DNA from 3 places in the Paraburkholderia sp. BL6665CI2N2 genome. Region 1 is predicted to be linked to each of the others. Evidence: predicted binding sites of a transcription regulator. Region 1 holds the regulator's gene; each other region holds the start of a gene.

Region 1 (10,026 bases):
GGCTCGCGAACTGCCAGCTACCCATGAAGCCACGGCGCTCGGGCGCATGTTCGACCAGAAACGCAGTGGACGCACCGAACTCTCCGCCCGCCGAAAAACCTTGCACGAGCCGCGACAGCATGATGCCCGCCGGCGCCCACAGACCGATCACCGCATACGACGGCATCACGGCGATCGTCAGGGTGCCGATCATCATCAACGCGATGGAGAGAAGGAGCGACGCCTTGCGTCCGGCGCGGTCCGCGAGCGAACCGAGCACGAGTCCGCCGAGCGGCCGGATCATGTACGAGATGCCGAAGGTGCCGAGCGTGAGCATCAGCGAAATGGCTTCGGTGCGCGCCGGAAAGAACAGCTTCGCGATGGTCACCGCGAAGAATCCGTAGACGACGAGGTCGAACCATTCGAGCGCGTTGCCGATCGACGCCGCGAGAATGATGCGATGGACCTTCGCGGCGGACGGCCGCGCGGCGCTGGCTTGCAGTGTGGACGTGCTCATCGTGGACGTGCCTCGTGACGGATGCGATAACGGCGTGATGCGCCCGATTCGTGCGGGCGTCGCTCAGATAGCGGGGGTGTTTGTCGCGCGCGGCGAGTTTTCGCCGAGATCCCAGAAGAGGCCCGCCATGATCTGCAGACCTTCACGCACGACCGGTCCGAGCAGATGCTCGTTGGGCGCGTGCTGCGAACAGGCCGGGTACGAGTGCGGCACCCAGATGGTCGGCAGGCCGAGCGTGTCGGCGAACACTTCGTTGGGCAGCGTGCCGCCCAGATTCGGCAGCACGGCGGTCTTCTTGCCGGTGGTCTGTTCGAGCGAGGCAATCGCCCACGTGACCCACGCATCGTCCGGGTTCAGACGCGTGGCGGGGGCGCCGCGCTCAAGGTCGATCTGCACTTGCGAGAAGCCGTGCGCATCCAGATGCTTGCGCAGATGCCGTTCGAGGTTGTCCCAATCGGTGCCGACCACGAAGCGCAACTGGCAATGCGCGAACGCCGACGACGGAATCGCATTGACCGGGTTCTCCGGGTTGCCGGCCTTGAACGCGAGTATTTCGAAGCTGTTCCAGCCGAACACGCGCTCGGGTGCGGTAAGGCCTGGCTCGCCCCAGTTTTCGTCGACGTCCGGATCGCCCGGGCCGCCGCCTACCGTGATATCGGCGAGCGCACGGCGCACCGCCTCGGGAATCGGCGGCGGGCGCAAACCGTCGACGGCGATCACACCGCGCGCGTCGACGAGGCTCGCCAACGCATTCGCCAGTACCGTCGCCGGATTGCGCAGCAGGCCACCCCAGTTGCCCGAATGATGCGCGCCGTCGCGCAGATTCAACGACAGCCTGAAATTCACCGAACCGCGCGAGCCGAGGAACACGGTGGGGCGGCGCGCGGCGAGACGTGGACCGTCGGAGGCGATCAGCACGTCGGCGGCCAGTTCTTCACGGTGCGCGTGGCAGATCGCGTCGAGTCCGGGCGAGCCGGTTTCCTCGCCCATCTCGATCAGCAGCTTCGCGTTGAAGCCGAGCTTGCCGTCGCGCGCGGCCAGCACGCTCGCCAGCGCGGCGAGGTTGATGCTGTGCTGACCTTTGTTGTCGGCGGTGCCGCGGCCGAACCAGCGTTCGCCTTCGACGGTCACGGCCCACGGCGTCAGCGGCGCGCGCCACTGGCTGTCGTAGCCGCGCACCACGTCGCCGTGGCCGTAGATCAGCACGGTGGGAAGATGGTCGCCCTCGTGGCGCTGCGCGATCAGGAAAGGCCCGAAGCCGTCCACCGGATTGGTGACGATGCGCGTGCTGAAACCGAGGCTTTTTGCTTCCGGCGTGATCTCGTCGGTCAGATACGACAGCAGCGTGGCGGCGCGGTCGTCCTCCTGACTTTCGGTGCGAAAACCGACGCGGCGGTTGAGGGTTTCCAGAAAGGCGCCGGATTCGAAATGGTGGGTGGCGTGCTCGATGGCCTGAGTGCGGCTCATGCGTGTCTCCAATGCGGGCAAATGTGGGGGCGGGCGGCGCGTGGTCGTTTGTCTGATGACGCTCGACGCGGCCTGCATCTTCGAACCGATTCTAGGAGGCCGTTTTTTTTGTCACAATGATCGTCTTTCGAAGCTTGCGTTGCCGAAAAGGCAAAGCTCGCCGCGCGTACAGAAGGCGCTTGCGGATATCGGCGCGCCTGCGCTGACGTTGAATGGGACATCACACATGGCACTTTCGCTGCATGGCATCGCGCTGCGCTATTTCGTCGAAGTCGCGCGCACCGGTTCGCTCAGCGACGCGTCCGCGCGGCTGCATGTCGCCGTCTCGGCGATCAGCCGGCAGGTGGCGCGGCTCGAAAGCGATCTCGGCGTCGCGCTATTCGAGCGGCGTCCGCGCGGCATGGCGCTTTCCGAAGCCGGCGAGCGCCTGCTGGCCTACGCGCAGCGCAGCCTGCTGGAGGCGGAGCATGTGATGAAAGAGATCGGCGGCCTCGAGACCCTGCACGGCAGCATGATCAAGGTGACGAGTTCCGAAGGTTTCGCCGCCGACTTCCTGCCCACCGCGATGGCGAGTTTCCGGGTTCAGTATCCGGGCATCGACTTCACGCTCTCGGTCATGTCGCCGGGCGAGGCGACCCGTCAGGTGCGCGACGGCGACGCCGACCTCGCGTTGACCTTCAGCCTCGCGCCGGAAAAGGGCGTGAAAGTCGAGCACACGGAGCGCGCGCCGGTGCTGGCGCTGCTGCGCGCCGATCATCCGCTGGCCGCGCGCGCAAAGGTGTCGCTCGCCGACTTGCAGCGCTATCCGCTCGTGCTGCCCGAGCCCGGCACGACGATTCGTCAGTTGATCGACATTACCTGCGCGCTCGAAGGCGTCCTGCTCGAACCCGAGCTGACCTGCAACAACAGCGGCGCCATGTATCGCTACGCACAGAAGTCCGGCGCGATCATGTTCACGGGTCTGCTGTCCGTGCGTGACCGTTACGCCGGCGATGGTTTCGTCGTGATGCCACTGACGCATCCGCAGATGCGCCAGCGCAGCATCCAGGTGCAGACCATGGCGGGGCGTGAACTGCCGCAGTCGGTGAGGGCGTTCCGGGATCATCTGATCGCGGAAATCGCGGGTGTGAAGCCGGCGGATGCGACGGCCTCGAAGGCCGCGCGAAAGCGCGGCAGAGCCAAGGGCTGACGGCCGCTGTGGCTGGAGAATCCACGCGGCATCAGGCCGGCGAGACTGCGATCACGACGGCCCGCGCACGACCAACCAGGCCGGCGGCATGCGTGCGATAGCGATCGATTCGCGACCGATTGAAAGGCAAATGTTGCAGCCGGATCGCGAATCACGACCTAAACTGTGGTGGACGGGGTGGGCTGAAAGCGCCGCAGTGCATGACCGGCAATGCTGCGGTGCATGGCGATGGTAGGATTCAGCCCGAAAAATGGAGAGCGGCGCGCGCTCGAATTCGCGCGCCGTCCACAACAGAGCGATAGGACCCAGGACATCGAATGGCGCAACAAAAAACAAACCCAAAACTTGAGCAGGCGCTGACGCGCGGGGATCTGGCCATCCGTCAGGCGAATTCGGCGCGGGCCACGGCATTGCTGCGCGCGTTGGGCAAGATGATCGTGGACGCGTCGGCCACTATCGGCGTGGAAGCCTTCACCCTGATTCCCGACGGCGACAAGATCTACGATCCGGCCGATGGGCTGTGGCCGCAGGAACTGCAGGTCTCGCTCGATGGCCCCGTCGAAGAGGCCGATCCGGATGAAGTGCGCACGGTCCGCCTGATCGCCGACGATCCCGGCACGGTGTTCCGGGTCGAGTGGCAGCGCGCCGACGGCAAGATCGGGCGCCAGGACGGCGGCCCGTTCGCCACGGTGGCGTTTATCTCCGACGTGGACATTCCGTGGACGGATGACGAGGACTGAGCGGGCCCGGCTCGCGGCACTGATGTTTCGTCGGGCGCGGCGATCAGCGCCTGGCGTTCGTTATGGTTGACGGCCGGAAAACCTACTTCATCATCCGGCGGCGAAACAGAATCGCCGACACGATAAACCCGCCGAGCGCATACGCGGCCAGCACAGCGATATGCAACAGCGCATTATCGACGGGCCGACCCAGCATGGCCGGCCGCATCAGGTCGACCGCATGCGCCAACGGCAACATCTGGGTCGCGCCCCGCGCGACGGCAGGCAGCTGCGAGACCGGAAAGAACACGCCCGATAGCAGCAGCATCGGCGTCAATACCAGCGTCTGGTAAAACATGAAGAAGTCGTACGAAGGCGCGAGCGCCGTCACGACCATCGCGATGCTCGCGAACGCAAGCCCGGTCAGCACGATGACCGGCAAGGCCAGCAGCATCGACGGGAAATTCGCGTAGCCCAATGCGCCTGCCACCAGCATGATCGCGGCGCCCGAGAGCACTGACTTGCTGGCTGCCCAGATCACCTCGCCGAGCACGATGTCGCCGAGCGTCAGCGGCGTATGCATGATCGCTTCCCAGGTGCGCTGCACATGCATGCGCGAGAAGCCCGAATACATCGACTCGAAACTCGCCGACATCATCACGCTCGAGGCCACTGTGCCCGCCGCGAGAAACGCGATATACGACACGCCGTCGACATGGCCGACCATCAGCCCCAGCCCGAAGCCGAGGCCGAACAGATAGATCATCGGGTCGGCCAGGTTGCCGAACATCGAGGCGATCGCGAGTTTCTTCCACACCAGATAGTTGCGGCGCCACACCGCGATCCAGTTGCTGGCGTTCGCGGGGAAGGCGGCGAAGGTTTCCTGATTGGATGGCGTGTCGCCGGCGGTTTCGTAGGTGCGTGCGTCCATTGCGTGTCTCGTGCGTGTCCCTGCGTGGTTTCTGTCAGGGCGTCGTTATGGTTGTACCGCGTTGCGTGCGATGCCGGTCTCGACCGATGCGCTTCAATCCTGCATCTCGCGGCCCGTGAGCCGCAGGAACACATCTTCCAGATTCGCCGGTCGATGCAGATAGCGCAGATCCGCGCGCTGCTTGAGCCGCGCATGCACCGGCTGCGCGTCGTTGACATAGCAGAACAGCGTCTCGCCGCTGATCTCGGTGCGCTCGACGAGCGGCGCCAGTTCATCGCGCAACGCGACGGGATCGGGTCCGAAGATCTCGATCACATCGCAACCGATCTCGGAAGCGATCAATGCGCTCGGCGCGCCTTCGGCGATCTTGCGTCCTTCCTCGATCACGCACAGCCGGTGGCAGAGGCGTTCGGCTTCTTCCATGAAGTGCGTGGTCAGCAGAATGGTCTTGCCGCGCGCGAGCAGCGAGCGCAGCCGCTCCCAGATCAGATGCCGCGCCTGCGGATCGAGGCCGGTGGTCGGTTCGTCCATGATCAGCACATCGGGATCGTTGACGAGCGCGCGCGCCAGCGTGAGGCGCCGCTTCATGCCGCCGGACAACTCGCTCACGCGCGCGTCCGCCTTGCTTTCGAGCCGCGCGAATTCGAGCAGCGAAGGCGCCATCGCACGGCATTGCGCGGCGCTCAAACCGAAGTAGCGGCCGAACACCAGCAGGTTCTCACGCACCGTGAAGTCGGGATCGAGATTGTCGAACTGCGGCACCACGCCGACGCGCGCCCGTGCCACGCGCGCGCGGCCGGGGATCGGCTCGCCGCACAGACGGATCGTGCCCGCGTCCGGCGCGGCGATGCCGAGCAGCATACGCAACGTGGTGGTCTTGCCCGCTCCGTTCGGGCCGAGCAGGCCGAAGCATTCGCCGGCGTTGACATGAAACGACAGTCCATCGACGACCGTTTTTTCGCCGTAGCTTTTTTTGACTTGATGAAATTCGATGGCGGCTTCGGGCATGGATCGAACGAGTCTCCAAGGAGGGCGTGAATGACGTGAATGACGTGAGTGGCCGGGGGAGGCGGCCTATTCTAGGGCATCGGCGCGACACTGTTGGTTCGCCCCGACAATCCGAAGCCGGTTTCTTGCACTGCGGCATCGACGCGCGGAGACCCTCCCAGCGGCTCGCGCACCTGTTTAGGGCGTGGTTAGAGGGTGGTCAGCGCACACTTAGCGTTTTCCATCCCTTGCAACCTGAATTGCGGCGCACCATGATTAATTGAGAATCGCGCGTCCCGCGCGAAGGGAGAAAAATCATGGCGAGCTACCAGAAAATCCTGCTGTGCTACGACGGCTCGCGCGAAGGCCGCAAAGCACTCCGTTGCGGCGCCGACTTGGCGTTGGATCTGAAAGCGGAAACGCATTTGCTGTCCGTCGTTGACATGCGCTCGAGTATTGCGCAAAGCGCGGGCCTGCTGACCGACGTGGCCTGCGGCAGTTTCGAAAAGACCGCACGCGACATCCTGCAGGAAGGCGTTGATTGGCTCACCGAGCGAGGCGTCACCGCACAAGGGCATTTTGCATTCGGCCATCCGATCGATGAGATCGCCACTCTCGCCAATGAACTGCATGTCGACCTGGTCGTGGTCGGCCACCGTTGCCGCACGGGTTTGTCGCGATGGTGGATGGGCGCGGGCAATACGCCGCTGCTCGACCGTGTCTCGTGCAGCATTCTGGTGGCGTGTTCTTCGGCGCAGGAGCAGCAGCAAGCGGCGGCTTGATGCGCATGTCGGCCATTGAGGGCGGTTGGCTGGGGGTCGGGTACTCCGGCCTCACTACCCGATGGCCTTGACGTCATAACGAAGTCGCTGCACGACTCGTCACGACTCGCCGAATAATTGGCGCGATCAAGGGATCCGCGCCATACAAAGCCGACGTGCCGCGATCACTCGTTCAGATTGACCGCGGCCAGCTTCCACGTGAATATCCCTTCGCGCCGAAAGATCGCCGAGTAACGCGCGTCGCCGGCGCCATGCTGGTACGTGACGACAAACTCGTTGAGCCCACGATAGCCCGCCGTGGTCTGCGGCGGTTGCGGGGGCGTGGTGTTGGCATTCCCGTTCGCCGCGTTGCCGGCAGGAGGCGCTGCCGGTGCCGGTGCGGTCGCGGCGGCGTCGGACGGATTGTTCGCGGCCGGCGGCGCGGGCGGCCGCTCACCCGGATCGCCGCGCGGCGGCATGCCGTTCAGCAAGGCCGCGACACCGTCCGGTGTGGCATAGGCATCCACGAGCGGGCCGATCAACGCGACGCCGATCATCGCGCCGATGGCGGCCAATGGATTGCCGTTGCTGTGCGCGCCAAGCCGGCGTGTCAGCAGGCCGGCGACCTGTTCCTTCAGGCTCTCACGCAACGCAGGGAAGTCGACGTACTGATTGACTGTTTGCGCGTCGCGCGCATCGGCCGCGCGTTTGAGATTGTTCAGCGCGATGTACGGCGACGCATAAGCAAACCCCAGTGCGGCGATCACCACGCTCACGATTAGCGTGACGATCAGCGGCTTTGTGGCGCCGCCTCTGCTGCCGCGTTGGGTATGTTTCGGAACTGCCATCGAGTGGGACTCTCCATCAGGTGTGATCTAACGTGGACCGCGGCCACGCGAAAACGATCCCACGCAATGCAATCTCTCGCCGCCCGCTCAAGACAGGGTCATCACGACTCGAACACCGCGCCATGGACGTTGGCTTCGTCGGCGATGCAGCGGTCGATCATGCGGCAAACCGCGTCCATCGTGCCGACCATGATGAGACGCGACGGCCCGTGATAGACCCGCACCGGTGCGCGACGCGCGGGTTCGGCCGTATTCAGGCCGGAATTCAACGACACGCGGGCAAACGCCGGCAACGACGAAGGCAAGCTCGACGCAGCCTCGGGCGAGTCGAACAGCGACGGTGTGCTGCGCGTGGCCGCCTCGATCAATGAGCAGGGCACCAGCTTGCGAAGGTGACGCAGACGACCGAACTGGCGAAAGGGCAGCAGGCGGGCAAGACGTTCCATGAGACTCTCCAGACGATGCAACGTTGATGCGGCGTTGATGCAGTGTCGATGCGACATTGACGCGGCTTTTTATTCTGTTGAACGCGCAAAAGGGTTAGAACTGGGTTAGAACTCGCCGGGGCGGATCAGCCCCACGGCGATACCCTCCAGCGCGAACTCCGCACTGCCGGTTTCAACGAAGATGTTTTCGTAATCGGGGTTCTCGGCGATCAGTTCGAGCCCGTTCGGCCGGCGCTTCAGGCGCTTGACCGTGACGTCGTCGCCGAGCCGGGCAATGATGATCTGGCCGTCTTTTGCTTCGCTGCGCTTTTGCACCGCGAGCAGGTCGCCGTCGAAGATGCCCGCGTCGCGCATGGACAGTCCGCGCACCTTCAGCAGGTAATCGGGCTTGCTCGAGAACAGCGCCGGGTCGCACGCGTAGTGCTGCGAGATATGTTCCTGCGCGAGGATCGGGCTGCCGGCGGCAACGCGCCCGATTAGCGGCAGCGACAGTTGCATGATGCTGGCGTGCGGCAGCGTGAACTGGTGCGGCGAGTCTTCCGGACCGGCCAGCAGGCGAATGCCGCGCGATGCGCCGGCCGCGAGTTCGATCACGCCCTTGCGGGCGAGTGCGCGCAGATGTTCTTCTGCCGAATTGGCCGAGCTGAAACCCAGCTCGGCGGCGATCTCCGCGCGGGTGGGCGGAAAGCCGGTGCGTTCGATAGCCCTGCGGATCAGATCGAAAACCTGCTGCTGTCGTGCGGTGAGTTTGGTCATGGCGCCACTGTATGTATGAACAGGTGACTGTATTTTTATACAGTATTCGGCGCAATTCAAGCTTTACTTTAAGTTCGGGGCGAAGGGCGGCGTTCCAGCGCCGTCAAACGATGCTTTAACAGCCGTTTTCGTTCAGCAACGCCTTATCCAGCTGTCGTTACCACTTTTGAGTATTAAAAAATGAAGAAACATTATTTTTAATGATGAAAGCCCTTCGATAGACTGGGCCTCCAGTTGACGTTCATGTGCACGTGACCGCGACACAAGAAAAGACACCACACGCTGTTTCAGCGGACAACGCGGAGAAAGTTGACATGAATCACCAAGGTACGGGGCTGGCAGGCAGGACGCAGAAACTGATCGCGGCGCTCGCATTGAGCGCGGCGGGCGCGCTCGGTGTGATGGCGCAGGCGCACGCCGCCGACACGACGCTGCTGAACGTCTCCTACGACCCGACGCGTGAGCTGTATCAGGACGTCAACCAGGCGTTCGGCAAGGAGTGGAAGGCGAAGACGGGCGAGACGATCACCTTCAAGCAGTCGCACGGCGGCTCGGGCGCCCAGGCGCGCTCGGTGCTCGACGGTCTGCAGGCCGACGTGGTGACGCTGGCGCTCGCCTATGACATCGACGCACTGGCGAACAAGGGTTTGCTGGACAAGGGCTGGCAGAAGCGGTTGCCGGATAACGCCTCGCCGTACACGTCGACGATCGTGTTTCTGGTGCGCAAGGGCAACCCGAAGCACATCAAGGACTGGGACGATCTGATCAAGCCGGGTGTGTCGATCGTGACGCCGAACCCGAAGACGTCGGGCGGCGCGCGCTGGAACTACCTCGCGGCTTGGGCGTACGCCGAGCATCAGCCGGGCGGCAATGATCAGAAGGCCAAGCAATTCGTCGGCAAGCTGTACAAGAATGCCGGCGTGCTGGATTCCGGCGCGCGCGGCGCGACCACCAGCTTCGTGCAACGCGGCATTGGCGACGTGCTGATCGCATGGGAAAACGAAGCGTTTCTGTCGCTGAAGGAATTCGGTCCGGAGAAGTTCGAGATCGTGGTGCCGTCGGTGAGCATTCTGGCCGAGCCGCCGGTCGCGGTGGTGGACAAGGTGGTCGACAAGCACGGCACGCGCAAGGTCGCCGAAGCTTACCTGAACTTCCTGTATAGCGAGCAAGGCCAGGAGATCGCGGCGAAGAACTTCTACCGTCCGCGTTCGAACAAGGTGCCGGCCGAGCTGACCGCCAAGTTTCCGAAGCTGAAGCTGTACACGGTGGACGATTCGTTCGGCGGCTGGACCAACGCGCAGAAGACGCACTTTGCCGACGGCGGCGTGTTCGATTCGATCTATCAGCCGCAGTAACAGGCCCGCTGCCGGCATCGGCAAAGGCATAGGCATAGGCACAGGCATAGGCAGCACGACGCGGCGACGCG
Region 2 (10,026 bases), 2.5 Mb from region 1:
ATGGCGTTCGCGCTCAACCTGCAGGAAATGCGCGAGATGATCGAGCCGTATGCCGCGAGTCTGGCGGCGGCCTCACATACGGACGACACCTTCCACGCACTCGCGGCGTCGCATGAAGCGATGGTGGCGGCGCGCAATGTCGACGAATGGGTGCGAGCCGATCTGCAGTTTCATTTGAGCGTGTTGACCGCATGCAGCAACGAATTGCTGATTCCGCTCGGCACGCTGATCGAGCGCACGCTCGAAGCGCAACTGCGTCTGAATGCAAAACGCGCGGAGGTGTTCAACGCGTCGCTGGCCGAGCACACGGCGGTGTTCGAAGCAATTCGCGATCGCGACGCCGCGGCGGCGCGCACGGCGATGGCGGCATTGTTGGGTGTGACGCGCGGGCGGATCGAAGGTTAGTCGCGGGCGCGGCGCGCCGCCCATTGCGACGGCGACTAACCGGGTTAGCGCCGTGTCTCAATCCATCGCGGCATGCGCCACCGATGCGTCCGGCGACTTATGCGCGGGGCGGATCAACAGCAGAAGCGGAATGACCAGCAGCGTCGCCATGAACATCAGCTTGAAGTCGTTCAGATACGCGATCATCGACGCCTGCTGCGTGATCGACACGTTCAGTGCGGCCATGTCGAAATTGGAGCCGGTATTGAGCATCGGCTGGACGGCAGGATTGAACGGCGTGATGTTGGCCGCCAGGTCCGCATGCGAGACCTGCGTGTTGCGCGTCATCAGCGTTTGCACGATCGAAATGCCGATACTGCTGCCGATATTGCGCATCAGGCTATACGTTGCGGTGCCGTCCGCGCGCAGTTCCGGCGTGAGCGTCGAGAAAGTCAGCGCGCTCAGCGGCACGAACACGAGGCCGAGCCCGAAGCCCTGAATGACTCCGGGCCAGACAATGTCCGACGCCGACAGCACGATCGTGTACTGCATCATCTGCCAGAGCGCGAACGCCGAGATCAGAAAGCCGGCGAGCAGCAGAAGCCGTGCGTCGATCCGCTTCAGCAGGCGCCCGGCGAGCAGCATGGCGACCATCGTGCCCGCACCACTCGGCGCGGTGACGAGGCCGGTGGTCGCGACCGGATAGTTCATCAGGTTCTGCAACATGGGCGGCAGCAACGCGCGCGTCGCGTACATCACCGCGCCAATCACGAAGATGAAAAACGTGCCGGTGGCGAAGTTCGGGTCCTTCAGCAACTCGTATTTGAAAAACGATTTCTTGCCGACCGTGGCCGTGTGCACGAGAAAGAATGCAAAGCTGATGGCCGCGAGCAAGGCCTCGATGACGATTTCGTTCGAGCCGAACCAGTCGAGTTGCTCGCCGCGATCGAGCATGGCCTGCAATGCGCCGATGGCGAGACCCAGCGTGGCGAAGCCGAACGCGTCGAACTTCGCGTCGTGTTTCGGCTCGCGCGCGGGCAGGAAGGTCGCCACACCGAACAGCGCGAACGCGCCGATCGGCACGTTGATGAAAAACACCCAGCGCCAGTTGTAGCTGTCGGTGAGCCAGCCGCCGAGCGTCGGCCCGAGAATCGGTCCGACCATCACGCCCATGCCCCACACGGCCATGGCCTGCCCCTGCTTCTCGCGCGGGTTGATGTCGAGCAGGATGGATTGCGACAGCGGCACCAGCGACGCGCCGAAAGTCCCTTGCAGCAAACGCGACGCGACGATCTGCGTGAGCGTCTCCGACAAACCGCACAGCGCCGACGACACCGTAAAGCCGCCAATCGCGAAGATCAGCAGACGCTTGACGCTCAGCCGGTCGGACAGCCAGCCGGTGAGCGGCGTGGCGATCGCCGCGGCGACGATGTACGAGGTCAGTACCCACGTGATCTCATCCTGCGACGCGGACAGCGTGCCCTGCATATGCGGCAGCGCCACGTTGGCGATCGTGCTGTCGAGCGTCTGGATCAACGTTGCCAGCATGATCGAGACGGTGATCATCGGGCGGTTGAGCGGCGCGGCGGCGCGGGCCGCCGGGGTGTCGGAGGACATGAATGAATGGGGTCGTCGATATAGTAAGCATGCTTAGTATATCGATTGCGCACGTGCCTGCCATTGGGAATTATGCGGAGCCTGAATACGCCTGTTTCAACGCTGAAACGAAGGCTTTTCGTATAATCCGCGCATGACAACCCAACTCGATGAGCGCTTCGGCTTTCTGATTTCCGACGTCGGTCGCCTGACAGGCAAGCGTTTCGACGATCTCGCGAAGTCGTCGGTCGACTTGACGCGCGCGCAGTGCCGCGTGCTGGCCTATCTCGCGCACTACGGCGACACCAATCAGGCGCGGCTTGCGGACCTGCTCGAGGTCGCGCCGATCTCGGCGGGTCGTCTGCTGGATCGGATGGAAGAGGGCGGCTGGATCGAGCGGACGGCCAATCCGCAGGACCGCCGCGAGCGTCAGGTGAACATGACGCCGAAGGCCGAGCGCACACTCGGCAAGGCGCGCAAGGTCGGCGACGAAGTCGCGCTTGAAGCGCTGAACGGCTTCACCGATGAAGAAGCGAAGCAGTTGATCGCGTTGTTGCAGCGCGTGCGGGGGAATCTTAGCCGGTTGGTGGATCGGTGACAGGCGGCGCGCGGCTGGTTGAGCGGGGTGTCGATTGCGCCGCCGCCGGCTTCTTTCAAGCCGCAGCTTCAAAGTCCGTAGGTCGGCACAGCGCGTGCGGTTGACCGCACGCTTCGGCCTGCCGTGCCGGTTACTTCGACTCGGGCGTCCCCGACGCTCCCGACGGCGGCACCAGCTCGAAACATGTCGGCGGCGCGACGGACGTTCTCGTTTTTGCGTCGGTCTGCTGTGGGTCGATACATTTGAATGCGCTCTGATCGCGCTGGACGAAAATCGTGTCGGCTGACCCAGCGCTGCCATGGGCGCCATTCACGACAGCGACGATCTTGTAGCCGTCCTGCAGCAGTGTGGAGAGCGTGGTCGCGCTGCTGCGCCACTGACTGTCGGGCGGTGTCTGAGCCTGAGCGGCGAATGCGGCCGTGCCGCTGAGCAAAGCGATGGAAGCGGTAGCCGCGGCAAGCGCGGCGGTGCGGAACGTCATCAAGAAACCTCCTTGAAGTTGCTGTAGTTGCAGTTCGGAAAGCCAAAACAAAAAAGCCGCTGAACCTTGCGGATCAGCGGCTTTTTCTTGCAACTGGTGGCGAATCAGGGACTCGAACCCCGGACCTGCGGATTATGATTCCGTCGCTCTAACCAACTGAGCTAATTCGCCGAAAGAAGCGAGATTATGCGGACGGCACCGGAGGCTGTCAACCCCCGGTGCACAACTTTTTCAAGAAGCCGTTACGTCCATCAGACGCGTCAATCCTTCGCGTAGATATCCGAGTCCTTGGTTTCCCGGACAAACAGCATGCCGATCACGAAGGTGACGAGCGCGATCACGATCGGATACCACAGCCCCGAAAAGATATTGCCCTTCGCCGCCACGATCGCAAAGGCGGTGGCCGGCAGGAAGCCGCCGAACCAGCCATTGCCGATGTGATACGGCAGCGACATCGACGTATAGCGGATGCGCGTCGGGAACATCTCCACCAGCATCGCCGCGATCGGGCCGTAGACCATCGTCACGTAGATCATCATGATCGTCAGAATCACCACGGTCATGGGCCAGTTGATCTGCGTGGGATCGGCCTTCGGCGCATAACCGGCGGTCTTCAGCGTCGTCGCGAGAGTCTTGTCGAACGCCTTGCCTTGATCCTTGGCGTCCGCGGCCTTGCCGTCATACGTGTTGACCACCGTATCGCCGACCTTGATCTCCGCCAGCGTGCCCGCCGGCGCGGCGACGTTCTCGTAGTTCAAACCGGCCTTCGAGAGCGCGCTCTTGGCGATGTCGCAGGAACTCGTGAACTTCGCGGTGCCGACCGGGTTGAACTGGAACGAGCACTCGTCCGGATTCGCGATCACGACGATCGGCGCTTTCGCGGTCGCGGCTTCCAGTGCCGGGTTGGTGTAATGCGCGAGCGCCTTGAACAGCGGGAAGTACGTGCACGCGGCGATCAGCAGGCCGGCCATGATGATCGGCTTGCGGCCGATACGATCCGACAGCGAGCCGAAGAACAGGAAGAACGGCGTGCCGATCAGGAGCGCGATCGCGATCATGATGTTGGCGCTGCTGCCATCCACTTTCAGCGTCTGCGTCAGGAAGAACAGCGTGTAGAACTGGCCCGTGTACCAGACCACGGCCTGGCCGGCGGTGAGGCCGATCAGCGCGAGAATCACGATCTTCAGGTTCTTCCACTGGCCGAAGGCTTCGGTCAGCGGCGCCTTGGAGGTCTTGCCTTCGGACTTGATGCGCTCGAACACCGGCGATTCGTGCAGTTGCAGACGAATCCACACCGACACCGCCAGCAGAAGGATCGAGACGATGAACGGAATGCGCCAGCCCCAGGCGCCGAACGCATCCTCACCCATTGCCGTACGCACGCCGAGAATCACCAGCAGCGACAGGAACAGGCCGAGCGTGGCGGTGGTTTGGATCCATGCCGTGTAGAAGCCGCGGCGTCCCGGCGGCGCATGTTCGGCCACGTAGGTGGCGGCGCCGCCATACTCGCCGCCGAGCGCGAGGCCTTGCAGCATCCGCATCGCGATGAAGATCACGGGCGATGCAAAGCCGATCGACGCGTAACCCGGCAGGAAGCCGACCAGGAACGTCGACAGGCCCATGATCACGATCGTCACGAGGAACGTGTACTTGCGCCCGACCATATCGCCGAGCCGGCCGAACACGATCGCGCCGAACGGCCGGACCGCGAAGCCGGCCGCGAAGCTGAGCAGCGTGAAGATGAAGGCGGCTGTCGGATTGACGCCGGAGAAGAAGCTCTTGCTGATGAAGGCCGCCAGCGAGCCGGCCAGATAGAAGTCGTACCACTCGAAAACCGTACCCAGCGACGATGCGAAGATCACCCGCTTCTCTTCGCGCGTCATCGGCACGTGCGAGATTTGCCCGCCAACGGTAGCCATATGTCGTCTCCAATATCGATATGCACGCGGTTCGCCGGTAACGGCGTTCCCGTGAAACCGATTATTGGAGTGGAAACTTACGGCGTACTGACGTGGCGGGGTGAATTTGCAGGCCTGGTCTGTGTTGTGGGTTTTCGCCCAACACGCGCCTATCTGGTGCCAAAGCGGGCCAATTTACACCCAACGTGTCTCAATATTGAGTCGGGGAATCGACGCATTCAGGTCGCGTTAGGGTAAGTCCCGGCCCGTTCGCGCACATGCAAACTGACGCGTACGAGCGTGCCGGCAAGCCGCGGCGAAGTTTGATAGACGTTGTCGTCGATCGTCAGCTCGCCGCCGTGCATGGTCGCGATCTCGCGGACGATCGCGAGTCCGAGGCCGCTGCCGTCGCCTTCGCGGCCGAGAATCCGGTAGAAGCGCTCGATCACCCGCGAACGCTCGGCGACCGGAATGCCGAGGCCGGTATCCTCGACTTCCAGATGCACGAGCCGCGCCGCCGCGTCGTCCCGCACTCTGACGGTGATGCGGCCGCCCGGCGGCGTATAGCGGATCGCGTTGTCGATCAGATTCGAAAGCATTTCGCGCAACATAACCGGATTGCCGTTCACTTCGACCGGTTCTTCAGGCGCTTCGTAGCCCAGATCCATCTGCTTGGCGAGCGCGGCCTGAACCCAGTCGCGCACTGCACTGCGCGCGACCTCCGTCACTTCGACCGGTGTGAAAATCTGACCCGACATGCGGTTCTCCGCGCGCGCCAGCGCCAGCAGTTGCGTGACGAGCCGCGCGGCGTGCTCCGAGCTGGTGGCGATCTGCTCAAGCGAGCGATGCACCTCCGCAGAGGCGTCCTGACGCAGCGCCAGCTCGGCCTGCGTGCGCAAGCCGGCAAGCGGGGTCTTCATCTGATGCGCGGCGTCGGCGATAAAGCGTTTTTGCAGCTCCATGTTCTGTTCGAGACGCGTCAGCAGATCGTTGAACGAGGTCACGAGCGGCTCGATTTCCGGCGGCGCGCGCCGCGCCTCGAGCGGCGACAGGTCGTCCGGGCGGCGCGCGCGGATATGCGCCTGTAGCGCGTGCAGCGGCGCGAGCCCGCGCGAGAGCCCGAACCACACCAGCAGGATCGCGAGCGGCAGAATCACGAACTGCGGCAAGATCACGCCTTTGATGATGTCGTTGGCGAGCTGGCTGCGTTTGTCGAGCGTTTCGGCGACCTGCACCAGCACGGGTTGCGCGCCGGGCGTCTGCGGAAACTCCACAGTCGTGTAGGCGACGCGGATATCGTTGCCGCGCAGCACATCGTCACGAAATTCGACGAGACCGGGCTGCGGGCGGTCTTCCTCGTGCGGCAGCGGCATGTCGCGCTCGCCGCCCACCAGTTCGCCGCGCGTGCCGAGCACCTGATAGAACACACTGTCGACATTGTCCGCGCGCAGAAAGTCGCGCGTGGAGTCGGGCAGCGTCAGTTCCGCCACGCCGTTCACCGGATGAATCTGGCGGGCCAGCACGTAGGCGTCCGTTTCCAGCGCGCGGTCGAACGGGCCGTTCGCGATCGACTTGGCGACCAGATAGGTGACCGCGAGACTCATTGGCCAAAGCAGTAGCAGCGGCGCCAGCATCCAGTCGAGAATCTCGCCGAACAGCGAGCGCGGGCGCGCCTCGGCGGCGGCTTCGGTTTCGTCGGGCGGGGCGAACGGGTTGGCGTAGCGCTCGTCGCGCGCCTCGTCGAGGTCCGCCGCGTGCGCCGTAGCGCGATCTGCGCGTGCGGACATGGGCGGCCTCTATTTGTAGTGATGGCTCGCCGGCATTGCGCCGGACGGCGGCGCGGCGGGCGGTTCGGGCTCGGCGGGTGCGGGCGTGGTCGTAGCGTTCGCGCTCGTGCTTGCGCTCGGCGCTGACGCGGCCTTCTCAAGACAGTAGCCCAGACCGCGCACGGTGATGATGCGCACGCCGCTCGGCTCGATTTTCTTGCGCAGGCGATGTACGTAGACCTCGATCGCGTTATTGCTGACTTCTTCGCCCCATTCGCATAGATGATCGACGAGTTGTTCCTTCGAAACCAGCCGGCCGATCCGCTGCAGCAGCACTTCGAGCAAACCCAGCTCGCGCGCCGACAGGTCGATCACCTGCTCGTTGACATAGGCGATCCGGCCGACCTGGTCGAACGACAGCGAGCCGTGCCGCACGACCGTCGGGCCGCCGCCGGCGCCGCGCCGCGTCAGGGCGCGCACGCGTGCTTCGAGTTCGTTCAGCGCGAAGGGCTTGGCCATGTAGTCGTCGGCGCCGAAGTCGAGGCCCTTGACGCGCTCGTCGACGCTGTCCGCGGCGGTCAGAATCAGCACCGGCAGGGTGGAATTGCGCGCGCGCAAGCGCCGCAACACCTCGAGGCCGGACATGCGCGGCAGGCCCAGATCGAGAATCAGCAGGTCGAAAGATTGCATCGACAGCGCGGTATCGGCCTCGACGCCGCTCTTTACGTGATCGACGGCATAGGCCGATTGGCGGAGTGATCGAACCAGACCGTCCGCGAGTATGCTGTCGTCTTCGGCAATCAGAATTCGCATGGTGCGCCAGCCTGGCCTTGCCGGCACCGCGGGGTGTCCCCCCGGCGCACAGCGGTCTCCGAAAATTATTGTGGGTAGTTGGGCAGCGCGACGGTAAAAATGCGCGTTCGCATGAGAATCGTGCTTGCCAAAACTACTGTTTTTTTATACAGTGTCTGGGTTTCGTGTGCTGTCCTTTCAAAGTGGGCTGCACATCCGCCTCAGACGCCGTTCATCATAGCAAAGGACGATTCATGGAAGAAAGCAAGAAAGGCTCGGCTGGACTGACGGCTGAAAAGAGCAAGGCACTCGCTGCCGCACTCGCACAGATCGAAAAGCAGTTCGGCAAAGGGTCGGTCATGCGGCTCGGCGCAGGTGAGGCGGTCGAAGATATCCAGGTGGTCTCAACCGGATCGCTCGGCCTCGACATCGCGTTGGGCGTCGGCGGTTTGCCGCGTGGCCGTGTGGTCGAAATTTATGGCCCGGAATCGTCCGGTAAAACCACGCTGACGTTGCAGGTCGTCGCCGAAATGCAGAAGCTCGGCGGCACGGCAGCGTTTATCGACGCGGAACACGCGCTGGACATCCAGTACGCGGGCAAGCTCGGCGTCAACGTGAACGAACTGCTGGTTTCGCAGCCGGACACCGGCGAACAGGCGCTCGAAATCGCCGACGCGCTGGTGCGCTCGGGTTCGATCGACATGATCGTGATCGACTCGGTCGCGGCGCTCGTGCCGAAGGCTGAAATCGAAGGCGAAATGGGCGACTCGCTGCCGGGTCTGCAAGCGCGTCTCATGTCGCAGGCGTTGCGTAAGCTCACCGGCACGATCAAGCGCACGAACTGCCTCGTGATCTTCATCAACCAGATCCGCATGAAGATCGGCGTGATGTTCGGCAATCCGGAAACCACCACGGGCGGTAACGCGTTGAAGTTCTACGCGTCGGTGCGTCTGGACATTCGCCGTATCGGTTCGATCAAGAAGAACGACGAAGTGATCGGCAACGAAACGCGCGTGAAAGTGGTGAAGAACAAGGTAGCGCCGCCGTTCCGCGAAGCGATTTTCGACATTCTGTACGGCGAGGGCATTTCACGTCAGGGCGAAATCATCGACCTGGGCGTGCAAGCCAAGATCGTCGACAAGGCCGGCGCGTGGTACAGCTACAGCGGCGAACGTATCGGTCAGGGCAAGGACAACGCGCGTGAATTCCTGCGCGAAAATCCGGATATCGCTCGTGAAATCGAAAATCGTATCCGCGAATCGCTGGGCGTGAATGCCATGGCTGAAGCCGTGACCGGCGCAGCCGCTGAAGTCGCGGACGAAGAAGAGTAACCATCACGTGATACGCAAGGGCCGGCCGTTGTCCGATTCCGGACGCCACGCGGACGGCCCGCGTGATGAAGACGACGAGTCGTTCGATCCATTCGAATCGTTCGACGCACACGACCGCGCTGCGGGCCGCAATCCGCAGCGCGCGCGGTTTGAATCCCCGCCGCCCGTAGGCTCGGATCCCTCCGAAACCACCTACACCCGTTCACGTCGCGTTCCAGGCGAAGCGAAACCCGGGCAAGACGAAGCCAAACAGTCCAAACGTCCGGCACGGTCTTTAAAAGGCCGCGCGCTCGGCTATCTATCCCGCCGCGAATACAGCCGCACCGAACTGGCGCGCAAGCTGAAGCCATTCGTCGAGGAAACCGATTCTCTCGACACCGTGCTCGACTCGCTGGAAGCCGGAAACTGGCTGTCCGACTCGCGCTTTGCCGAAAGCCTGATTCATCGCCGCTCGTCGCGATTGGGCGCGAGCCGGATCGTCGGCGAATTGAAGCAGCATTCGGTCGACCAAACGCTCGTCGAAGAGGCCAGCGCGCAATTGCGCGAAACCGAACTCGCCCGTGCCCATGCCGTCTGGCAAAAGAAGTTCGGCCGGCTTCCCGAAACGCCCGCCGAACGGGCGAAACAGCAGCGCTTTCTGGCATCGCGCGGATTTTCGGGCGCCACGATCGGCAAAATCCTCAAGGGAATGGACGAGGAGTGGAGCGGCGAGTAGTCGCGTCGTCCATCGTTCGCACGCAAAAGCCTTTGGGGTGGCACGTTCCGCTCCCAGCCGCGCACGGCACGGCCGTGCGCAATCGGACCTGTCCCAAATACCCAGTATGCTAAAATTCGTGGGTTTTCCAATCCGGCCTTTCCTCCCGCATGCCGCTCTCCCCGCCCGTGTCCCGTCAGTTGCGCCATCGTCGCGCAATCAGAGCGGAAGCCTATGAGCGAGCCGATGGCCTGTGGGATGTGGAAGCGTGCTTGACTGACCAAAAACCGCGCGACGTAGTGCTTGCGTCGGGCGTCCGGCCCAAGGGTCAGCCGATCCATGAACTCTGGCTTCGCATCACCATCGATCGCAAGCTCAATGTCGTCGACGCCGAGGCGTCGTCCGACTGGGTGCCCTATCCTGGTTTGTGCCAAGCCAGCAATCCCGCCTACCGTGCCCTCATCGGGCTCAATCTCCGTCAAAACT
Region 3 (10,026 bases), 2.1 Mb from region 1:
CGAGATTACGGGACTGGACCAGGCCATTTGCGAGGAACCGCAACGAAGTCAGCATCCCGACATCGAGCTCGAGAGCGGAGTGCGCATATGCTTCGAGCAGGCTTTCATTAAGTTCGCTCTCGCGCGTAATTTCACCAATGCTGTAGGCATACGCGGCGAGCTTCGTTGCCGGTTCAATCAAGCCCTGGGTGTGTCGCCAGAGCTCTTTGAGAAACCAGTCGGGCATGGGATGGGAAAACCTGAACCGAAAGTAATTCTCCCAGAGGTAGTCAGCGAGAAAGAACCATTGGTCATCTTCAAGTTGAAGCGCAAGGATAGAAACGGGAACCCTCCGCAGAGCATGGACCGCCTTTCCGTGAGCGTCGGAGGCGGTGGTAGCCGCCGTGGTCGCGAAACAAACAACGGGGATACCGGACAGCTCCGTGAACCGCGCAAGCATGCCAAGCAGCACGCCTCCGGCCTCTCCCTTGACGGCTTTTCGAGTCAGGTTGGGAACAAGAAGCGCACCGAGGTTGTGCTGAATCGCAAGGCTGCTCATGGCGTTTGCAACTTCGTCGTTGTCCCGGCGAAACGGGCCCGTCCGATACGTGGAGGAACCATCTGACACCGCAGTATCCATTTGCTTCAAAAACGTATCGACGAAGGTACGAGGCGAACCGGTCGCGGGAAATGGGACGGTTAGCGACTTGACGATGCTTATGTCGAACCGCCCACCAGCGGGAGAGTCGGCGTAGAACCGGTGAGCACTTGTTCCGATGCAGCGCTGTATCGCGCTGACCACCGCCTGCTCCCCATGCCCAGCGGGTATTGATACCCAGATGCCTCGCGCACCTGATGTCGGAACGGAGACGACTGGCGAATTGAACCGACGCCCGTGCACGTCTTCCGAGTCCGCGATGAAGCTAGCCGCGTCGTAGAGCCGGGACTGGAACAAAGGGTCAGCGGGATTACGTTCAAGCCTGCTATGGGTGATGTTCGTGACGAGCTCATAGAATAGGCGGACCTGGTCGTCCGTCGGAAAGTTTGGGAACCCGTCGGATTCCATCAAACCAGACTTCCTTCGCACCGGGTCGAAGGTCAACTGCTTCAAGGCGTCGAAACGGCTTCGCCACAGTGGCGTGTAGTCGAGAGCCGGATTGTGCTTGCGGCCATTGAGCGGAGCCGGGTCGAGAACTTCGTCGACAATTCCGTCTAAGGTCGCCATCACGCCGGGCTCCGCGCGACTTCGCCTTGATGCTGTTGAGTCGGCAGCGGAGCGAGGCCCAGACTAGACCGCTCGACAGACGCGACAGCTAGCGGAACGTCTCTGGCTTCGCTGCTCGTCAGGTTGCAATGGAGTTTGCCAGGAAAAGGCAGTGGCTTGGATGGCGCCAGGCGTGCGCCGACCGCACTACCGTTGAAGGGTGTGTGCATACGGTTCCCACACAAAAAAAGGGCGAGTGAACGCCCCCTGAGCCTGCAAAGCGAGCAGGCAGGGGTTGACAACACGAACCCAATGTGAGAGATTACGCGCGCACGAAGTTGCGGAGGGCTCTTTTTGGGTCCACCGGAAGCGGGGCGAAGAGACTCGAACTCTCTTCGCCCCGTTTTTATTTGTTACTTTGAAACAGCGCTAAGACCTCCAAGTCCTTAAAAATGATGTCGCCCCATTTCCTTGGCTACGAAATGTGCCCCACGCCTGTGGCGCTTGGTCAGGAACTCCGCTTGACAAATGGCCCATTAGACGGTAAATTAGCCCGTCATTGTACCCTCAGGGACTTCGCACAGCAACTTTTGTGCGCGTTGGCGCACGCCTGTAGCGTCTGAACGCCAACTCTTACTTCCCGCTTCTCCTGCTGCTCCTCCCCTCCTTCGTGCCGGCACCTGCTTTTGTCGATGCCCAACACCTCCTTGGCCTTCTGCTCAGCTCGCTCGTATTCCCGTTCTTATTGGAGAGCCAGGGCACAGTACAATCGCTCGGAGTCACCTTTCTTTTTCCGCCACGCGCCGGTCTGATGCAGCTCAATGCGACGTGAAGTTGGTGACTTTTACTTCAGTTTAGTTTAGTCCGGCATCGCACGATTGCAAGGAGCCTTGTGAGCCACGTCGACACCTGTTGGGCGGATATGGCCGCGCGAGTAGTGCGCGTCATTCTGGCGCGAAAGGGGATGGGATATGCCGAACTCGCAACGGCGCTACGGGCCGTGGATGTCAGTGAGAGCGAGCGGTCACTTGCGCTTCGCGTGACGCGTGGGCGAGTGAAACTGTCCATGTTGCTTCAGATTCTGCATGTCACGCACTCCGTGATACCCCAACTTTGGCTCGATGCTTTTTCCCGGTCCGATAGCTGGCAGGCCCGTGCCACAGCGGTTCTCGAAGCTGAACTATCTCGACATCCCACCGTGTCGGTCGATAACCTAGCACAGCGCATGGTGCAACTCGGCGCCAGTCTGAGCGAGAAGACGCTGGCCTCGCACATCGACCAAGGCAACATCTCCCTGCCTGAGTTCCTCCAGAGCATTCTCGCGCTCGGCAGCTCGAGCCTTGACCTCTACATTGATTACCGCGACCTGATTGCGGTCGGCCGCTCCGCCGCTTCTGAACGCTCGTAGGAGCGTCGCACAACCATTTTCTTGCCATCCCGATTTTTTTTCCTAAAATAAAAACGGACGCATTTGAATCTCTTTTTTTGACGCTCCCCGGTCGCCTCCCGGCCGCGCCGGTTCGCGTCAAGCGGTTTGGCTAAGTCGAGGTCTCAGAGGCTGCCGCTCTGGTCGTATTCCTATCAGTTGGAGTGGAGTCGAATGTCGGGCACTTGCACTCGGAGAGTGTCATTGCCGACGTCAGCACGCGGCCAGTTTGTCGGGCTTCGACTCCAACTGGCGTACCGATTCCGCAGTCAGTACGTTCTCCGGGGCTTCGATGCGAGTCACCGTCTGTTCTGAAGGTGCCCAGCGGATGGCCGATACACGCTTGAACGTTTGGTGCGCCCTAGTCGGAGTTACTTGTAAGCACCCATGCCTCGACCGGTGCGCACTTGGAGAGAAAGACATGACAACGCCAGTGGAACGTACGAAGGCTGTAGTCGATGCGCGGATTTTTCTGCAAATGCTGAGCAATGCAGAAGAAGTCACGATTCGCGGTCTAGTGCAATCAGTCGCGATAGGTCTGCTAAAGCATTACCCATTGAATGTCGAGTTGGACGCGTCAGCGTCCACGCTACCAGAAGTCTGGGCGCATCCGACTGCCGAGTGCCCCAGAGAACTTGCGGCGTGCACCCGCGTGGTTCCGCTATTCCCAACACGCACTGATGAATAGCTTGAGTGAGAATCCCTATGCCGCGCCGTCAAAAGAACTCAACGAGTGAACCCTCGTCCCCTGATGCCCACGTATTAGAGCTTTTGCGGAGCGCCGCGGTCGCAGTGACCCTGTTCGACCCTGTGGGAGCTCGCGCGCTTCTCGAAATTCCGGATGCCGAACTCGGGCGCCGGTTCAAACGCGCGCTTGTGAGAGTTGCGGGGCTAGCCACAGTGTTGAACATAGAACAACGTTCGATTCGTGAAGAAAGCGCGCAACGGCGGAAGGAGCTTGGTTCAACCAAGCGGGAGTCGACGCCGGCACGCCTAGTTGCCAATGCAAAACTACTACACAAGTCTCATTTCTGTGCAGCCATCGGGCTCACCCCCCAAAGGGTCAGTAAAGAAGTCGCTGCTCAGCGCATCTTCAGTGTCGACATCGAAGATGAACCGTATTTCCCGGCCTTCTTCCTAGTTGAAGAAATTCGCCGAAAGGACCTAGCGAAAGTTGTGCGAACGCTTGGTGATTTGAAAGGCTGGAGCAAGTGGACTTTTTTCACAACGCCCGTTGGTGCGCTGGATGACCTGACACCGTTGCAAGCACTCTTTTATGGCGACAGGAAGCAAGTGTTGCGCGTTGCCGCGGAATTCGCCGAGCAGTGAGGAATTCGTGGTTGGCAATAGACTACAGTAGGTCTCTATCACCAATATTTGCGATGGAAGCAATCTGGGACTTCGCCCTCAATAACCCCGCACTTCTGGTCGTGCCGGCAGTCGGGTTCGTGCTGAGCTTGGTCGTGCTGCGCATCAAAACGCGATACGTGAACGAAGGGGTTTTGTTTAGGCGCAAGCCTGCGACGCAGCGCGACCACGACGCTTCAAAATCAGCGGAAAAAGAGATGAACTCGGACAACCATATTGACCTTGAGATTGCGCTTCGCAAGCTTCACGAATTGGGCCTAGAGGATGGCGACTTGGGCTATGCCTACTGGTATCAAGTCGGAGAGCTCTTGAGGCAAGCGGGCGGCATGCAAGCGCAAATAGACGCACTCGGTAAAGAGCTTGAACAGTTGCGGGCCGCGCGGCAGAAACTGGATTGAAACGAACAGAACGCCGCGGCAGCTGTGAGCTAGCTCGGCTGTACATTCTGGGTGCCACCGCAGGCGTGTAACCTCTATAAACATGAAAGCCGATTCGCGTCTTCCAACTGACCACGTCGCGGTTAGCAGACTTCTCTCGAAGATTCTGCGCCACGAACCCGAGATAGTCGGTATCCGTCTCGACGGCCAAGGCTGGGTATCTATTGATGAGCTGATACGCGCAATAGAACGTACCGCACGTAAGGCGGGTGCGTCAAAGCGACTGAGGACATTGCCGGCAATCACGCGAGACGTCATCCTCGCGGTCGTGACCACAAACGACAAACAGCGCTTTTCGCTATCTCCGGACGGCCTGCGGATACGAGCGGCGCAGGGTCACTCGATAGGCGTGGACCTTGGATATGCCGATATGGAACCGCCGGCTGTTCTTTATCACGGCACCGCCTGGAGCAACTGGGAGAGTATTGCTGCGGATGGATTGACGCCGCGGACCCGGCACGCTGTCCATCTGAGCACGGACGTCGACACAGCGACGCGCGTAGGTGCTCGCCACGGCCAACCACTGGTGTTAGTCGTGAACGCAGCGCGGATGCACGCTGACGGGTACGCTTTCTCGCGGTCGGATAACGGAGTTTGGCTTACCCCGGCTGTGCCGACGGCATACCTGTCAAAGTGGACGCCGGACGAACGCGGGGCGAGCTCATGAAGTTGCGTTCTCGCCCGTTCGGGCCGAAGTTACGCATCTTGGGACGACCAGCAACATCAAATCACGTCCAAGCTGTCCGCTAGCCGGCGGTGACGCACTCGAATCATCGCGAGCATGAGCCGTCTGAATATCGCCTGCCCGATGCGTTAGTGCATGCGATTGCTTCTCCCGGACCGATTCACAGCGTTAGGCCTATCCTGAGACGCGGTCGTCGGGGTCGGCGCTTTCACGGCAGACGCAGCGGAAATCGGCAAGGAAACCGTCGACGCAAGCTGCGTGGTCGTAGACGACCCCGTCGGTGCACAGCATGAAGCCGGCGACCTTATCCAGGCCAGGGTTGATTGGGCCTCAGTTTCTCCCCTAGCCAAAGCGCTGGCTGGCGAGCTGAAGCCGGGTGCGCCTATTCTGTTCAAGAGTGTTGGCTGTGCTGCCTGGGACCTGGCCGCATGCCGTGTGGCACGTTCAGCGCTCGACTCAAACATCTGCCAGGTCGACGCGGACGTGTCAGTGACGTTGATTTAAATTGCTCGCTGGTTTGGTACGGCGAGTAAAAGCAGAACATCCACAGATTTCACCGACGCAAACATGAAAATCACGCGCACCATCTCGACTATTGAAGTTCACACCGGCGGTGAAGCGTTCCGCATTGTCACCAGCGGCCTTCCCCGCCTGCCCGGCGACACTATCGTCAAGCGACGGGCGTGGCTGAAGGAGAACGCCGACGAAATCCGCAAGGCCCTGATGTTCGAGCCTCGCGGTCATGCAGACATGTACGGCGGTTACCTGACGGAGCCGGTTAGCCCGAACGCTGATTTCGGTATCATCTTCCTGCACAACGAAGGCTACAGCGACCACTGTGGACACGGGGTCATCGCGCTGTCAACGGCGGCGGTCGAGCTTGGCTGGGTGCAGCGTCAAGTACCTGAAACGCGCGTAGGTATCGACGCGCCGTGCGGGTTTATCGAAGCATTCGTGCAATGGGACGGCGAGCATGCGGGCAATGTTCGTTTCGTGAATGTGCCGTCCTTTATCTGGAAACAGGACGTGACGGTCGAGACGCCGTCGTTTGGTTTGGTGACTGGCGATATTGCGTTCGGCGGTGCATTCTACTTTTACACCGATGGTCAACCACACGGGCTTGAAGTTCGTGAATCTTCGGTGGAAGAACTCATTCGTTTTGGAGCAGAGGTAAAGGAGGCTGCGAACAAGGCGTTCCCGGTCGTGCACCCTGATATCCCTGAAATCAACCATATCTACGGGACAATTATCGCTAATGCACCGCGGAGCGACAGTTCCACACAAGCCAACTGCTGCGTATTCGCCGACCGCGAAGTGGACCGTTCACCGACCGGTTCTGGAACGGGCGGCCGCGTTGCGCAGCTTTATCTACGCGGAAAGCTGAAAAAGGACGAGACCCTTGTGAACGAGTCCATTATTGGGACTGTGTTCAAAGGGCGAATCCTCAGTGAGACAACCGTAGGCGATTTCAAAGCCGTCATTCCCGAAGTCGAGGGCAATGCCTTCATATGCGGGTTTGCGAATTGGATTGTGGACGAGCGTGACCCGCTGACGTACGGATTCCTCGTTCGATAGGCCAAATGCAGTAGAGGCATCCGGTGGGCGCCTGACGATGAGCAATCCGCTGCCGTTCAGCCGAACATCACACTTGGCGCACCTACGTCCCGATGAAGCTTTCCTGGTGGTGCTTTGTTGCGCTGATTCGGTGCTGGGATACTGGTCGTTTACGCAAGCTTTAAAGATTTGGCGCGCTGTGCAAGTGGGCTCGGCGATTGCACTTGCGCCATCGGGAACACCGGTGGTTAAGGGGATAGTCGTGAGTTTTGGCTGCTTTCCTGACGTTATCAAGGCAGTGGTCTTAAACCGTTGGGGCGTTTTCGGCGTCGCCACCGTGGTACTTTCGGCTACCGGTGTTCGATTTTCAGACCAAAAGAAGACGCCGCAAAAAACAGTCGAAGCGTTACGGTTTCTCGGAGCTCCGCCGAGGCTCGACGGGAAAGCTAGGGGTCTGGCTGTACTGACTTGGGCCTGCTCGGACTCGGCACTTTACGCGCGAACGACTGGGCGTGGTTCGACCACGACCGGCGATTCGTCAAGCTTGGAATTATGCCGTGGCGCCTTGGCGGTCAGCCATGGCTATCGACCCACGCGCGACACCACGCAAGACCTGCTGATTCTGCCTCTTCATCAGTATCGAATGCGCCGAGCACTCCAGACGCTGCTACAACCTTCGAGTCGCGCATGATTGTGCCGCTGCCGGCGAAGCGCTCCGGTCGCAAGATGTCGTCCTGCTGAAGGATGGCATGGCCCCACAGGGTATATCCACGGTATTTGTCAGTCTGCATCTGTCGACCCTTGTCGGTCCTCCATCCGCTTCTCATCAATGATTGCCGAAATTCGAGCGGCTCGACAAGTATCTACTGCTTGAGCCGTGCAGTGTCGATTCCTGCCATCTTCAACGTAGCGTCAATCACCTTCAGCTCTTGGCCGAAATCAAGCGGCCATTCCTCACCGTCGCATCGTACGGTCATGCCGTTATGCATCGAAATCAGATGACGCGCTTTGAACAGGGCGTCCACAAGCTTTGATTCCCGTTCGGCTTCCCGAACCCATTCGTCCGCTCTCATGATAGGACCTCCTCTGCTCAACGGAAGCAGGACATGAAGCCGAGCGATGTTTGCCGCGCAGCCCGTCCCCCAAATAAAAGTGACAGTTCACGCCTACGAATTTGCGTGTACGATACTGTATAAATATACAGGTTTTTTGATGCCACATGTCTAGCGCAACTGTCACGACTGAAGAGATACATCCGTCCCTGTGGCGTGCGTCTCAGCTCGCGCGTGGCCGTGGACGAGTCGTTGAGACCGGCTATCCCGCGCTGTCTGCCGAGCTTCCCGGCGGGGGCGGGCCGGTCGGTGCGCTCATCGACCTGATGGTCCAGCAAGCGGGGGTGGGTGAATTGCGATTGTTGCGCCCCGCGCTCAGCGCTGCAGGAAATCGGCCAGTTGCATTCGTGCGGCCGCCGCATACGCCCGACGGACTGGGGCTCAGCTATATCGGGTTGTCTTTGGACCAGGTGCTTCGAGTGAAGACGCCAAAAACCGCGAATGCGCTGTGGTCGGCGGAGCAGATTCTTCGTGCCGGCAGCTGCGGCGCGCTGATTTTCTGGACGCAGTACGCGCAGGCTTCATCGCTTCGACGTTTGCACCTCGCTGCCCAGTCAGGCTCGCGCGGATGGATGGTGATACGGCGGCGCCCCGTTCGGGCGGAGTCGCGAGAATCGACTCTGAAACGGAAAGATTTACTGCCATGGGGCCATTCGGTTCGTGCGGAGCAAAATACGTTCGCTGTTTCAACGGCCATTTGATGGATTTCTTTATTGGGATTAGCCCTTGGGCGGCAGCCTTCGGCACAGCAATCCCGGAGTCGGCCGTTGACGACCACGGCGTCCCGTTGCAACCAATATCGGCAGGGCACATGAGCGGCAGCACAAAGAGAATTGGCGATGACTACGTGCCGGGCCAAAGAGCTCGCCTTTTACTGCAACTCCCATACAAGCCAACGGCGGTCCGACCGCCGCCGTTAGGCGCCAGCCAGGTTGGGATATCGGGAGTGCTGTGCATTGGCTACTGTCGGCAATCACCCCAGGCAGTAATTTGAGAACAAAGGGCTCTGCCGTTTGCCGACAAACTGCATCGGTGGGTGAACGGATATGCAGTATCACGCGGCCGCGACGGTCGGGTATTCTCGAAACACTGTGTGCGCAACTTCTGCTCGTATCCGCGGCACTCATCATCGTGCAAGTTGCGGAACTCATCTAGCTTGTCGTGGTTCGCTCGTTATGACCATACGACGACGTAAGCAATGAGGAGTGTGATGAAGTCGTTGAAGACCAATCTGTGCGCAGGACGACAGAAGGGTGGCACGACGGTCGACGCCAAGGTCGTGCGCCGGTTTTGCCAGGACGTGCTCATTGCCGATTGGGGCGGGCACTCACACCGCGTCGGGGATGAGACGGTCGTTGTGAGGATTGTCTGGCAACACCGCACCATGTGCGCGAATCGCGGCAATGAGTTCCGATGGCGTTATCTCGTAGCGCACTTCGCGGTGTATGCCCGGCTTGCGTTCGTCAACGTCTATCAGCAGCACGGCTTTCCCATCCGCCGACAATTCCAGTCGCAACACGCGCACCGGGCTGTCCGCCCCGTCGTATTCGGTTATCAGCGTCATCGCGCCGGAAGCGCCTCTTGCAGGCATGATGATTCTCCCCGTGATTCTCAATGCGCTGATTTTACCGGCGGTCGAGGCCAAGGCGGAAAATGCGCGCGTGAGCGTCACGAGCGGCATCCATGGTCACGGGCCCGCGTCCTGCCATGGCGTTTTCCGGTCGCTCTTTGCGAATCGCGATAGCCGCTTTTGTGCCTCGAGCATGGCGCCGACAGGAGTACTTGCTAGCTGCTGGTCATGAAGCGCCAGCAGCCGTTCCAGAATTGCCGCGTCATCCGGACTGACCTGCCAGACATTGTCTGCTGTCGCCCGCGCCGCGCTGCGCTCGAGCGCCTCGGCAGCTTCGGGAAACAATAGTCGGTCAGCCGCTCCGAAGCCTGCTTCCCGAAGATACCAGGCCAGGTACAGCACACGTATGAGGTCGCTCAGCAGGTGCCCGTTTCCACTACCTGCTCGCAATGCCGCGAGCGCAATGTGACTGCGTAGCGAAAGCGAACGGACAGACTCTAACTTCGGTGGTAGGAGCGTGGCCTTTGCGGATGTCTTGCTGGATACATAACGTCCCCCGTTTCTCTTTCTATTCATTTCGCATAAAAACCGTAAATCGATTGATTCTGGTGCTGGCCCCTGAAATCCATGCACACTCTTCCCGTTTTCAAACTTGTGGAGTCCTGTCGTCAATGACGCACCAAAAACGGAC

Evidence for each region. Region 1 encodes LexA, which represses DNA repair genes until DNA is damaged. Its sites were predicted from a motif close to ACTGTATNNNNATACAGT; they were not measured.
Region 2: a site for LexA is predicted at 7,672-7,689, ahead of recA (recombinase RecA). Genes of this name have one in related genera too.
Region 3: a site for LexA is predicted at 7,841-7,858, ahead of imuA (translesion DNA synthesis-associated protein ImuA). Genes of this name have one in related genera too.

The regions. Positions count from the first base shown of each region.
Region 1 is NZ_SORC01000001.1:7,505,890-7,515,915, forward strand. Features, by position in the region: gene B0G81_RS33670 (MFS transporter) at 1-496, opposite strand, end outside; gene B0G81_RS33675 (M20 family metallopeptidase) at 560-1,963, opposite strand; gene B0G81_RS33680 (LysR family transcriptional regulator) at 2,190-3,152, shown strand; gene B0G81_RS33685 (hypothetical protein) at 3,470-3,892, shown strand; gene B0G81_RS33690 (ABC transporter permease) at 3,975-4,802, opposite strand; gene nodI (nodulation factor ABC transporter ATP-binding protein NodI) at 4,896-5,810, opposite strand; gene B0G81_RS33700 (universal stress protein) at 6,107-6,571, shown strand; gene B0G81_RS33705 (DUF2939 domain-containing protein) at 6,736-7,398, opposite strand; gene B0G81_RS33710 (hypothetical protein) at 7,500-7,844, opposite strand; gene lexA (transcriptional repressor LexA) at 7,950-8,600, opposite strand; gene B0G81_RS33720 (sulfate ABC transporter substrate-binding protein) at 8,915-9,955, shown strand.
Region 2 is NZ_SORC01000001.1:4,977,723-4,987,748, reverse strand. Features, by position in the region: gene B0G81_RS22275 (FCD domain-containing protein) at 1-405, shown strand, start outside; gene B0G81_RS22270 (DHA2 family efflux MFS transporter permease subunit) at 463-2,001, opposite strand; gene B0G81_RS22265 (MarR family transcriptional regulator) at 2,135-2,578, shown strand; gene B0G81_RS22260 (hypothetical protein) at 2,709-3,059, opposite strand; tRNA gene B0G81_RS22255 (tRNA-Met) at 3,154-3,230, opposite strand; gene B0G81_RS22250 (MFS transporter) at 3,320-4,978, opposite strand; gene B0G81_RS22245 (sensor histidine kinase) at 5,197-6,744, opposite strand; gene B0G81_RS22240 (response regulator transcription factor) at 6,754-7,536, opposite strand; gene recA (recombinase RecA) at 7,770-8,846, shown strand; gene recX (recombination regulator RecX) at 8,854-9,561, shown strand; gene B0G81_RS22225 (DUF2889 domain-containing protein) at 9,711-10,026, shown strand, end outside.
Region 3 is NZ_SORC01000001.1:5,433,016-5,443,041, forward strand. Features, by position in the region: gene B0G81_RS24430 (hypothetical protein) at 1-1,204, opposite strand, end outside; gene B0G81_RS24435 (DUF6471 domain-containing protein) at 2,076-2,591, shown strand; gene B0G81_RS45620 (BPSL0761 family protein) at 3,031-3,297, shown strand; gene B0G81_RS24445 (hypothetical protein) at 3,402-3,938, shown strand; gene B0G81_RS44775 (hypothetical protein) at 3,992-4,375, shown strand; gene B0G81_RS24455 (RNA 2'-phosphotransferase) at 4,458-5,081, shown strand; partial or broken gene B0G81_RS44780 (delta(1)-pyrroline-2-carboxylate reductase family protein) at 5,295-5,603, shown strand; gene lhpH (trans-3-hydroxy-L-proline dehydratase) at 5,667-6,674, shown strand; gene B0G81_RS24470 (hypothetical protein) at 7,226-7,444, opposite strand; gene B0G81_RS24475 (hypothetical protein) at 7,517-7,726, opposite strand; gene imuA (translesion DNA synthesis-associated protein ImuA) at 7,873-8,466, shown strand; gene B0G81_RS24485 (hypothetical protein) at 9,093-9,356, opposite strand; gene B0G81_RS24490 (hypothetical protein) at 9,453-10,026, opposite strand, start outside.